2 regions of the Buttiauxella sp. 3AFRM03 genome follow, and region 1 is predicted to be linked to the other one. Evidence: predicted binding sites of a transcription regulator. Region 1 holds the regulator's gene; the other holds the start of a gene.
The links. The regulator LexA, encoded in region 1, represses DNA repair genes until DNA is damaged. The targets are predictions, from matches to a motif close to TNCTGTATGTACATACAGNA.
Positions count from the first base shown of each region.

Region 2: a site for LexA is predicted at 2,108-2,127, ahead of D8682_RS25070 (metal-dependent hydrolase). Genes of this name have one in related genera too.

Region 1 covers NZ_CP033076.1:2,682,891-2,688,877, reverse strand. Annotated here, with positions in the region: gene plsB (glycerol-3-phosphate 1-O-acyltransferase PlsB) at 1-1,144, opposite strand, end outside; gene D8682_RS14030 (diacylglycerol kinase) at 1,271-1,639, shown strand; gene lexA (transcriptional repressor LexA) at 1,748-2,356, shown strand; gene dinF (MATE family efflux transporter DinF) at 2,425-3,759, shown strand; gene D8682_RS14015 (CsbD family protein) at 4,033-4,242, shown strand; gene zur (zinc uptake transcriptional repressor Zur) at 4,385-4,900, opposite strand; gene D8682_RS14005 (cupin domain-containing protein) at 5,010-5,513, shown strand; gene D8682_RS14000 (conjugal transfer protein TraF) at 5,686-5,987, shown strand, end outside.
Region 2 covers NZ_CP033076.1:5,049,050-5,055,036, reverse strand. Annotated here, with positions in the region: gene D8682_RS25085 (BRO family protein) at 1-162, shown strand, start outside; gene hxpB (hexitol phosphatase HxpB) at 447-1,115, shown strand; gene kduD (2-dehydro-3-deoxy-D-gluconate 5-dehydrogenase KduD) at 1,269-2,030, shown strand; gene D8682_RS25070 (metal-dependent hydrolase) at 2,145-2,735, shown strand; gene D8682_RS25065 (L-cystine transporter) at 2,869-4,266, shown strand; gene D8682_RS25060 (tetratricopeptide repeat protein) at 4,400-5,086, shown strand; gene cedA (cell division activator CedA) at 5,162-5,401, opposite strand; gene katE (catalase HPII) at 5,548-5,987, shown strand, end outside.

The DNA.
Region 1 (5,987 bases):
ATTCAACGGAATAGCCACGGCTAAACAGCTCGCCCAGATATTCACGGAACACGGTGGAGTAGAGTTTGCTGCCTTTAAAGGTACGGCGGATAAAGAACGCACCGAGGCGGCGGAAAATCGGGCCGGCTGGCCAGAAGTTCAGGTTGATACCCGCTGCGATGTGCGGAGGAACCAGTCCCTGGTGATAAAGCACGTAGGACAACAGCATGTAGTCCATGTGGCTGCGATGGCAGGGCACATAGACAATCTCGTGGCCGTCATGAGCCAGTTGGCGCACGCGTTCAGCGTTATGAACGTTGATGCCCTGGTACAAACGGTTCCACGTCAGACCTAACACGCGGTCAGTCAAACGCACGGCTTCATACGAGAAGTTAGCGGCAATCTCTTCCATCAAAGCAACAGCATTCTGCTGGGCTTTTTCATGGGAGATTTTCTTGCTGCGCGCTTCATCTTCTACTGCACGAGCAATAGCTTTTGAGGCCAGTAGCTTATTGAACAGATCCTGGCGTACCGGCAGACGCGGGCCGACAGTCGCTAAACGCTGGCGAGCAAAGTGCATACGCGCTACGCGAGCCAGTTTTTGGGCGATTTTTTTGTCTGTACCGTGGTCGGTTGCCATCTGGCGCAGCGAAACCGGAGCGGAGAAACGCACAAAGCTGTCGCGCCCAAGCCAGGAAACAGCGAAAAATTTCTGGACGCCGTTCAGCATCTTTAATGGCGGATTCACTTCGCCTTTTTCGCGCCCAGGGGAGCGGCCAAACATCACCGATACTGGCACCATCTGCACATCCAGATTTGGATTGCTGCGGTGTAAGTCGAGGTAATCGTGGAACAGTTTGATCGACTCTTCTTTTGGCGTGTAATAAGTGAAAACACGCGGGCCGCCATGGATAAAGACATAGCGCGGCAATACCGCACCGTCGATTTCTAACGGCTCGAGAGGGTCGGGCAAGTTATGCGCGAGACATTGTGCGCGCAGCGTTAATAAGTCCGCCTTGGAGTTATACGGCAGGACATACATAATCGGGCGTGTGGGATCTAAGCCCAGTTCGGCTTGTGGATCTGCCGGAATGGACTTGCTCTTTACCAGAACGCCTAATGGTAAATTAAGTAATTTGTAGTAGATTCTTGGCCAGCCTGACATAAACGATGTAAAGCCTCAGGTTAATGATGCAAATTCGCCGCAAGAATATCAGAATCTGGCTCAGATTTCTGTGGCGTTGCAATATAGATAAGCATTGACCCAAATAATTTGAAAAGGTTTCCCAAAATGGCGAGCAGTACCACTGGACTTACCCGTATCATCAAAGCCGCAGGCTACTCATGGAAAGGGCTCAAAGCAGCCTGGATTAACGAAGCGGCTTTCCGCCAGGAAGGGGTTAGCGCGCTCATCGCCATCGCCATCGCCTGCTGGTTAGATGTTGACCCTATCACCCGTATTTTACTGATTGGTTCTGTTGTGCTGGTCATGATTGTCGAAATTCTCAATAGCGCTATCGAGGCGCTTGTTGACCGTGTTGGTACCGATTACCACGAGCTTTCAGGACGGGCCAAGGACATGGGGTCTGCTGCCGTATTAATCGCCATTATCCTCGCAGTTATTACCTGGATCACACTGCTTTGGCCGCATTTGCGATGATCTTTCCAGAATAGTTAAGTCCCTGGTTTTTTGCTCAATTTGTGGTTCCAAAATCGCCTTTGACTGTATATACTCACAGCATAACTGTATAAACACCCAGGGGGCGGAATGAAAGCGTTAACTACCAGGCAGCAAGAGGTGTTTGATCTTATTCGGGATCATATCAGCCAGACCGGCATGCCACCGACTCGTGCCGAGATTGCTCAACGTCTGGGGTTCCGTTCTCCGAACGCCGCTGAAGAGCACCTGAAAGCACTTGCCCGTAAAGGCGTCATTGAGATTATCTCTGGTGCGTCGCGCGGTATCCGCTTGCTGGTGGAAGAAGTTACCGGTATTCCGCTGGTTGGGCGTGTTGCTGCGGGGGAACCACTCCTTGCACAACAGCACATCGAAGGCCATTACCAGGTTGACCCATCACTGTTTAAACCAAATGCCGATTTCCTGTTGCGCGTTAGCGGGATGTCTATGAAAGACATCGGTATTATGGACGGCGACCTGCTTGCAGTTCATAAAACTCAGGATGTGCGTAACGGCCAGGTTGTGGTGGCGCGTATTGACGACGAAGTGACTGTTAAGCGCTTAAAGCAGCAGGGTAATACCGTTCATCTTCTGCCTGAAAATAGCGAATTTGAACCTATTGTGGTTGACCTGCGCGAACATAGCTTCTCTATTGAAGGGTTGGCGGTTGGGGTAATTCGCAACGGCGACTGGCTGTAAACTTCTCCAGATGATGCGCTTTAATGCGCATCATCGTCTTAATTCTCTTATCTCTTCCTGGATTGGCCATGCGATTTTTCTCGACGGCTGACAGAGCTCTCTGGCGCCTCGCCTTACCCATGATTTTTTCCAACATCACCGTGCCTTTACTGGGCCTTGTTGATACCGCGGTAATTGGTCATTTGGATAGCCCTGTTTATCTTGGCGGTGTCGCTATTGGTGCGACGGCAACCAGCTTCTTATTTATGCTGTTGTTGTTTTTGCGCATGAGCACCACCGGTTTAACTGCCCAGGCATTTGGTGCCAATAATCCCTCTGCTTTAGCGCGTGCACTGGTTCAGCCCTTGCTATTGGCGTTAGGAGCAGGGGTGGCGATCGTCTTACTGCGTGAACCGCTGATATCCCTGGCCTTGCATATCGTCGGCGGCAATGAAGATGTTTTGTTGCAGGCCCGGCGATTCCTTGAAATACGTTGGCTTAGTGCGCCAGCCTCGCTTGCCAACCTGGTCTTGTTGGGCTGGTTGTTAGGTGTTCAGTATGCGCGTGCGCCAGTTATCTTGCTGGTTGTCGGAAACGTACTGAATATCGTGCTGGATGTGTGGCTGGTTATGGGGCTACACATGGATGTTCAGGGCGCGGCACTCGCCACCGTCACCGCAGAATATGCGACGTTTATCATTGGTTTGCTGATGGTGAAAAAGGTCATGGGTTTGCGCGGAATCAGCTTTGAGATGCTCAAAGAGTCCTGGCGCGGGAATGTGCGGCGTCTGCTGGCACTCAATCGCGACATCATGCTGCGCTCGCTGTTGCTACAGGTCTGTTTCGCCTCAGTCACTATCTTTGGCGCGCGGTTAGGTAGCGAAATCGTCGCGGTTAACGCCGTGTTGATGACGCTATTAACCTTCACCGCCTATGCGCTCGATGGGTTCGCCTATGCCGTTGAAGCCCATTCCGGGCAGGCGTTTGGCGCTAAAAACCGTGGTCAATTGCTCGAAGTATGGGGCGCTGCATGTCGCCAGGCGGGCTTAGTCGCTCTTATGTTCGCCGCTGTGTATGCGCTGTTTGGTGAGCACATTGTTTCGCTTCTTACCTCTATCCCTGAATTGCAGCTACAGGCAGACCGCTACTTGCACTGGCAGATTGTTTTGCCCGTTGTTGGTGTCTGGTGTTATTTGCTGGACGGCATGTTTATTGGCGCAACGCGAGGTACGGAAATGCGCAACAGCATGGCGGTTGCGGCATTGGGATTTGGGCTGACGTTGCTCACCGTGCCTTATCTGGGAAATCATGGTCTGTGGTTATCCGTGGCTGTGTTCCTGGCTTTGCGCGGACTGTCTTTGGGATGGATTTGGCGTCGCCATTGGCGGGATAACAGCTGGTTTCCGGCTGGAACTCCTGGTTAGTTACAGCTCATAGTTAGTTACAACTCATAGTTAGTTACAACTTCTGACGCGCTTTTAATCGCACTCCAGTATGCTGATTTGCCACCTGATTTTGGGGCAAGTCAGCATCATTTCTGTTACTTCTGTGGTTCAATGTTCTTAGTTTTCCCCTCACTGCCATATCCTTGACTACAATTATTTCCACGTCCAGCAGATAGTGAGTGTCAGCCAAACGGCAGCACCTGGGCGTTGTTAACTATTAGCAGTTCTTAACCGAACGATGAGGATATTATTATGAATAAAGACGAAATCGGCGGTAACTGGAAACAGTTCAAAGGCACAGTAAAAGAGAAATGGGGCAAACTGACAGACGATGACATGACCGTCATCGAAGGGAAACGCGATCAGCTTGTCGGTAAAATTCAGGAACGCTATGGATATGCGAAAGATCAGGCAGAGAACGAAGTCGTTGATTGGGAAAAACGTAACGATTACCGCTGGTAATCTCATCCCTCAGATGTGTTAACTCTCATAGGCTAACCTGCCCTGGTACATGGATGTACCGATCCCCTCCATACTTCAAGCTACATCTTTTGGCTGCATTCACTTACCGCTTCAATGCAACTCGAATTATTTCGGGTTCAGGCTAGCGTGACTTCTTCTTACTCTGAATGGTGTGGTCATGCCCGCATTCTTCCGGGTGGCTACAGGCTTCAACTTCCGCACACGCGCTGCATAAACCATGCGCCTCAATGACATTGTGGTGTAGAGCAAATCCTGACTGGGCAGCCAGCTGATTCATAATATCTTCCACACCTTCCGCGCTATGCTCCTTCACCGCGCCACACCTGTCGCAAATCAACATCGCTGATGAGTGAGTCGGCTGATCAATCAGATGGCACAAAACATAGCTGTTGGTCGACTCGACGCGATGGACAAAGCCTTGTTCGAGAAGAAAATCGAGCGCACGATACACCGTCGGGGGTTTAGCTTGCGGTTCACTGGCGCGAAGTAAATCCAGCAAATCATAAGCGCTGATTGCACCCGCTTGCTGCGTCAATAAACGCAACACTTCCAGGCGTTGTGGTGTCAGGCGCACATTACGCTGTTCGCATAGTTTTTCAGCCTGCGCTAACACGTTTTGTGAAGTCGTGATGTCCATCAGCATTCCCCTGTAGATTAGCCCTACACTCTATCACAACGCGCAATAAACGCCGAGTGGTGCGCCATGCTGGCCACAGCCTTTTGAGATGACTATCCCGGAGTTTGCTATGAATAAACCTGATTGCATTCGTCACTGGAAAGAACTGGAAGGTGAAGATGACTCAACTTATCCAGACAGTACTGAATTGTTTTCCATTGGCGCGCCATTGGCTCGCAAACTTGGGCTAACACGCCTGGGGATTCACCACGAGCGCCTGCTCCCTGGTCGCCGGACGTCCTATCCGCATGCGGAAAGTAGCGAGGAAGAGTTTGCTTATGTTCTGGAAGGGCATCCACAGGTGTGGATTAACGGCCACCTTTACTCACTTGAACCGGGTGATAGTGTTGGTTTCCCGGCCGGGACGGGCGTCTGCCATACCTTCATCAACAACACCGAGCATGAAGTCCGGTTGCTAATTGTGGGTGAGGCCAACAAAGCCGAAAACCGAATTTATTACCCGCTAAACGCGAGCTATGCCGCACAACGCCAGGATCGCTGGATTGACCACCCGCCGCAGTTTTTTGGCCCACATGACGGCCATCCTTCACGAAAACCGAACGGTAAACTATAAATATGTTTACAGGGAATTTTTGAACTCATAATCCTGATGGAGAGAAACGGGATTTCGATGGGATAAACATCCCCCTTTTTAGCTTTTTATTCACAGCAATAGTCCGCCTCTGTTCAGTCATAACTGGCAGGGGCAAGTTATGAAATCTGATTAACAGACGGGCGAGCGGTGAATGAAAAAAATTAAAACTCTGGTGGCGTTCAGCGCCGCCTCTTTATTTGTGGCAAATCAAGCCAGTGCGGCAGGTACCTGGTCAGTAGCTCGTAGTGATGCAATGGGGGGGACGGGCGTTGCTTCAGCGAGTTATGGAAGTGGAGTGCTAACAAACCCTGCGCTGCTGGCAAAGGCAAAACAGGACGACTCAGTGACAGTTATTTTGCCCTCCGTGAGCGGGCAAATGACAGATAAAGATAACCTGCAGGATCAGATTGATGGCATTAGCGATACGGTCGATCAATACCAGAACGTTATCGA
Region 2 (5,987 bases), 2.4 Mb from region 1:
TTTAAGCCGATTTTTTGCCGGATTTTGCGCGAGGGTGAAATCGTCATCAGTCATGAATCAATGATGGAGTGGTTAAAGGCGAAAGGGTTGATATTTTTTACGCGGGACGAACTGCGGAAAATGACGTTAGAAGAAATGAATTTCCTGACAGCATCGCACTAATGAGATAAAACCCCAGTCAGTGCTGGGGTTGAAAATTAACTTCGGATCCTGCTTTTTAGGGGCTGTTTTGGAGAAAAGTTTTGGAGAGGTTTTGGAGAAAGAAAAAAACAGTTATATTCCAAGCTATTACAGCACTACAAAACTTACACGCACAAAGTTTACCTCTTCCGGGGGGATTTCGCCTGAGCTTTACGGGCGATTCTCACAAAGCAGTGGCAACAAGCGAAAATTCCAGCTATTGATAAGTAATCTTAACTGTAATGCACACCGACAGGAGTCGAAACATGGCTGTGACTCGCCAAATTTTAGCTGCGATTTTTGATATGGACGGTTTACTGATTGATTCTGAACCATTATGGGACAAAGCCGAGCTGGAAGTGTTGGCTAGCGTTGGTGTGGATATTTCCCGCCGCTCTGAACTCCCTGACACGCTGGGTTTGCGTATCGACCTGGTTGTTGACCTGTGGTTTGCCAAACAACCGTGGAACGGCCCATCTCGTGAGGAAGTGACAAACCGCGTGATTACTCGCGCCATTGCCCTGATTGAAGAGACGCGTCCGATTTTGCCTGGTGTGCGTGAAGCTGTCGCTTTATGTAAAGCGCAAGGTCTGAAAGTGGGTTTAGCGTCTGCTTCACCTGCACATATGCTTGAGCGAGTGCTGGAAATGTTCGACTTACGTTCCCAGTTTGATGCCATCGCCTCGGCAGAACATCTGCCTTACAGCAAGCCCCATCCGCAGGTTTATCTGGATGCCGCTGCTAAATTGGCTGTTGACCCGCTCGCCTGTGTAACGCTTGAAGACTCCGTGAATGGCATGGTTGCCACCAAAGCCGCACGCATGCGTTCTATTGTGGTTCCCGCAGAAGAAAACCGTGACGACGTGCGCTGGAGCCTGGCAAATGTGAAGTTGTCTTCGCTGAGTGAATTACGCGCCGAACACCTGATTGGCTAATTTATTACGATGCGGGCCTCCCCGCATCAGTCTCAAAACCATACCGACATCTAATTTTTTAAAACAGTATTTCAAAAATATTTGAGTTTCCCCCTCCCGTATCTACTCTTTACAGACACGCGCAAATGCGCTTTTCCGGATACCGGAGTAACTATGATTCTCGATGCTTTTAATCTGCAAGGCAAAGTCGCTGTTGTTACGGGATGCGATACAGGACTGGGTCAGGGAATGGCGATTGGCCTTGCCGAGGCTGGTTGTGACATCGTCAGCGTAAACCGCAAAATCCCGCATGAAACGGCGCAAAAAGTGCGAGATTTGGATCGCCGTTTTCTCGCCATCCAGGCAGATTTAAGCCAACAAGACGCGATCCCTGACATCATTGCGCAGGCCGTGGCAGGAATGGGGAAAATAGATATCCTTGTAAATAACGCAGGCACCATTCGCCGGGAAGATGCGCTGGAATTTAGCGAGAAAAACTGGGATGACGTAATGAACCTGAACATTAAATCAGTATTCTTTCTCTCTCAGGCGGTGGCAAAACAGTTCATTAAACAAGGCACTGGCGGCAAGATTATTAATATCGCCTCCATGTTGTCCTTCCAGGGCGGTATCAGAGTCCCGTCTTACACCGCATCTAAAAGTGCCGTGCTTGGCATAACGCGCCTGCTGGCAAATGAATGGGCGCAACATAATATCAATGTCAACGCGATCGCGCCGGGATACATGGCAACCAACAACACTCAACAACTGCGTGATAATGAAGTCCGCAGCCATGAAATCCTCGAGCGAATTCCCGCGGGTCGTTGGGGTGTTCCTGCCGATCTGCAAGGCCCGGTGGTGTTTCTTGCCTCCAGTGCTTCCGATTATGTCAACGGTTACACCATTGCCGTCGACGGAGGCTGGTTAGCCCGCTAAACAACACGCCGCCGGGGAATCCGGCGGTTGCAAAATGTTACGCCGTCACCTCTTCCGTCTACTGTATAAAAACCCTATACTGTATGAATCGACAGTTTTCATCCAGGTAGTATCATGACGGCGGAAGGTCACCTTCTTTTTTCCATTGCCTGTGCAGTATTCGCTAAAAACGCCGAACTCACGCCTGTGCTTGCTCAAGGAGACTGGTGGCATATTGTGCCTTCAGCCATCCTGACCTGTTTGCTGCCTGATATTGACCACCCAAAGTCATTTCTCGGTCAACGCTTGCCGTGGTTTTCCAAACCCATTGCCCGCGCCTGCGGCCATCGGGGCTTTACCCACAGCTTATTTGCCGTCTTCGCAAGCCTTGCACTGTTCTATCTCAAAGTCCCCGAAAGTTGGGTGATTCCCGCCGATGCCCTTCAAGGCATGGTGTTGGGTTACTTAAGCCATATTTTGGCAGATATGCTCACTCCTGCGGGTGTCCCACTCCTTTGGCCCTGCCGTTGGCGCTTTCGCTTTCCCATCATCAGGCCGCAAAAAGGTAATCAACTGGAACGTGCCTTGTGCATGGTGTTGTTTGGTCTGGCCGTGTGGATGCCGCAAAGTGTGCCCGATAACAGCGCGGTGCGCTGGTCATCGCACATGATAATTTCGCTGCAAATGACCTTTAATAGTTTTTTAAATAACCACCTGGAACAATAATTAAACGAAATAGCTCAAATTGTAATAATCAATTCCTTTTGAATATAAGAGTAACTCCAGGGTTCTGGTACGCTTTACAGAATAAAGGTGGCAATCAGTCCATCTGTTTTAAATATACTCAGGAGATACGGGGATGAATTTTCCACTCATAGCGAACGTTATCATGTTCGTTATTCTATTGCTGTTGCTGTTGCTAGTACAAACTCGCAACAAACAGTGGAGTCTGGCAAAAAAAGTACTGCTTGGTCTGGTGATCGGTGTGGTATTTGGTCTTGCATTACACACCATTTATGGCGAAGACAGTCCGGTACTGAAACAGTCTATTCAGTGGTTTAACATTGTCGGTAACGGCTATGTTCAATTACTGCAAATGATCGTCATGCCGCTGGTATTTGCCTCTATCCTGAGTGCGGTGGCACGTCTGCATAACGCCTCTTCTCTGGGCAAAATCAGCGTTCTGACCATCGGGACATTGCTGTTTACCACTCTGATTTCAGCGCTGGTCGGCGTGCTGGTCACCAACTTGTTTGGTTTGACGGCTGAAGGCCTGGTGCAGGGCACCGCTGAAACCGCTCGTCTGAGCGCAATCGAAACCACTTATGTGGGTAAAGTGGCTGACCTCAGCGTACCGCAACTGATTCTGTCATTCGTGCCGAAGAACCCGTTTGCTGACCTGACAGGGGCTAACCCAACGTCGATCATCAGCGTGGTGATTTTCGCCGCGTTCCTCGGTGTAGCAGCTCTTAAACTACTGAAAGACGATGCGCCAAAAGGCGAGCGTGTTCTGGTTGCGATTGACACGCTGCAAAGCTGGGTCATGAAACTGGTGCGTCTGGTCATGCAACTGACGCCGTACGGTGTTCTTGCGCTGATGACCAAAGTCGTTGCTGGTTCAAACCTGCAAGACATCATCAAACTCGGTAGTTTCGTGGTGGCCTCTTACCTCGGTCTGGCAATTATGTTCGGCGTGCACGCGGTTCTGCTGGCAGTCAACGGTGTGAGCCCGCTGAAATACTTCCGCAAAGTCTGGCCTGTGCTGACCTTTGCCTTCACCAGCCGCTCCAGTGCAGCCAGTATTCCATTGAACGTTGAAGCTCAAACTCGCCGTCTGGGTGTGCCTGAGTCCATCGCCAGCTTTGCCGCGTCGTTTGGGGCCACCATCGGTCAGAACGGTTGTGCGGGTCTGTATCCAGCGATGCTGGCCGTGATGGTCGCGCCAACCGTCGGTATCAACCCATTGGATCCAGTCTGGATTGCCACACTGGTCGGGATTGTCACCGTAAGCTCCGCAGGCGTTGCGGGTGTCGGTGGTGGTGCAACATTCGCTGCCCTGATTGTCCTGCCAGCCATGGGCTTGCCGGTCACGCTGGTGGCATTGCTGATTTCGGTTGAACCGCTTATCGACATGGGCCGTACCGCGCTGAACGTCAGCGGTTCCATGACGGCAGGTACCATCACCAGCCAGTTGATGAAACAAACCGATAAAGAAATACTCAATAGCGACGAAGAAGCCGAACTGGCACATCGCTAAGCAGTAGCTAAACCACCGTAGAATCTGCGACAATACAACGGCTCCTTGAAAAGGGAGCCGTTTTTTATTGATAAAATAGAGCGCCCCAAAAGGGTGCCAAAATAAAATTGTCTCCTACGGACCCCTTCTCTCTATGAAACGACTCTATTTTTTATTGCTGTTGTGTCTCTCATCGGCGTGGGCTGAAACACCGGACAGCCCCTACCTGCAACATGCGCAGGAAGGTGACAGCCGCGCCCAGTTTTACCTTGCCGATACCCTTTTCAGTGCGGGCGAATATCAGCAAGCGGAAAGCTGGGCGGCAAAATCAGCGGCCCAGGGTGACGCCGATGCTATGGCTCTGCTGGCCCAACTCAAAATCCATGATCCTGCAAATGGCGATTACCAGCAGGCAAAATCGTTAGCCGAACAGGCCGTCGCCCACGGCAGTAAACCAGGAAGCGTGGTTCTGGCGCGTATTCTGGTGAACACCCAGGCGGGCAAGCCCGATTATTCGAAAGCCATGCAGTTACTGGAAAGCGCCTCACAGGACATTGAGAGTGACTCAGCGGTCGATGCCCAAATGTTTTACGGCATGCTGTACGCAAATGGCGTGGGTGTGGTGCAAGACGATGACAAAGCGGCATTCTGGTTCAAGCGCAGCTCGGCACTTTCCCGCACGGGTTATGCCGAATACTGGGCAGGAATGCTGTTTTTAAATGGTGAAAAAGGCTTTATCGCGACCAATAAACAGAAAGCATTGCATTGGCTGAACGTCAGTTGCACGGAAGGGTTTGATACCGGCTGCGAAGAGTTTGAAGAAATCAGTAACGGCGGGTAAAACCGCCGTCATTCGATACCCGTTAGCATTCGAGTTGCAGCCAACACCCCTGCAACTTGAAGGATGATGGATAGATCAGCCTACATCATTCTCACTTCTTACCTGTATCGCCCAACGCTGCGCTGACTCTGGTAATGTAAATGGCGGCGACTGACGGAACGCATCTCCCACCAGCACAAAAGCCACATAGCGATTACGCAGCATCCACACGTCTTTAAATCCTTCAACTCGCCACGCATGAGCCGGTGGTACGGGTTCAACGCGTGGTTGATACGTAAGAACAGGGCGAGTATTCGGTTGGCGCAAAGGTTTCATAGGCAATAGAATCAAAACTAAATTGAGGAGTAACTTCGCTATGATAACGGAGAACGCCCCTCCACGTCTCGCGTTGAGATGACCTTGTTCTATAGTTAAAGCTGTTTTGCCCGACAAAACAGCTTTAACTAAAGGGGTAATATTCAATGTCGACGCACAATAAACATCCTTTAACTCACAGTGCACCAATACATGACGCCAATGAATCAAAGCCCGGTATGGATTCTCTGGCACCTGAAGATGGTTCTCACCGCCCTTCCACCGACCCCAGTTCACCAGGAGCGCAACCTACCGCTGCAGGAAGTTATAAAAGCCCGGATACCTCCAACGAAAAACTGAAATCCCTCGATGTACATCGCAAAGATGGAGAAAACTTCCCGCTTACCACCAATCAAGGTGTGCGCATTGCCGATGACCAAAACTCACTGCGTGCCGGTACGCGCGGGCCTACGCTTCTGGAAGATTTTATCCTGCGGGAAAAAATTACCCACTTCGACCATGAGCGTATCCCCGAGCGCATCGTCCATGCTCGTGGTTCTGCAGCTCACGGTTACTTCCAGCCCTATAAGAATATGGCAGAAATTAC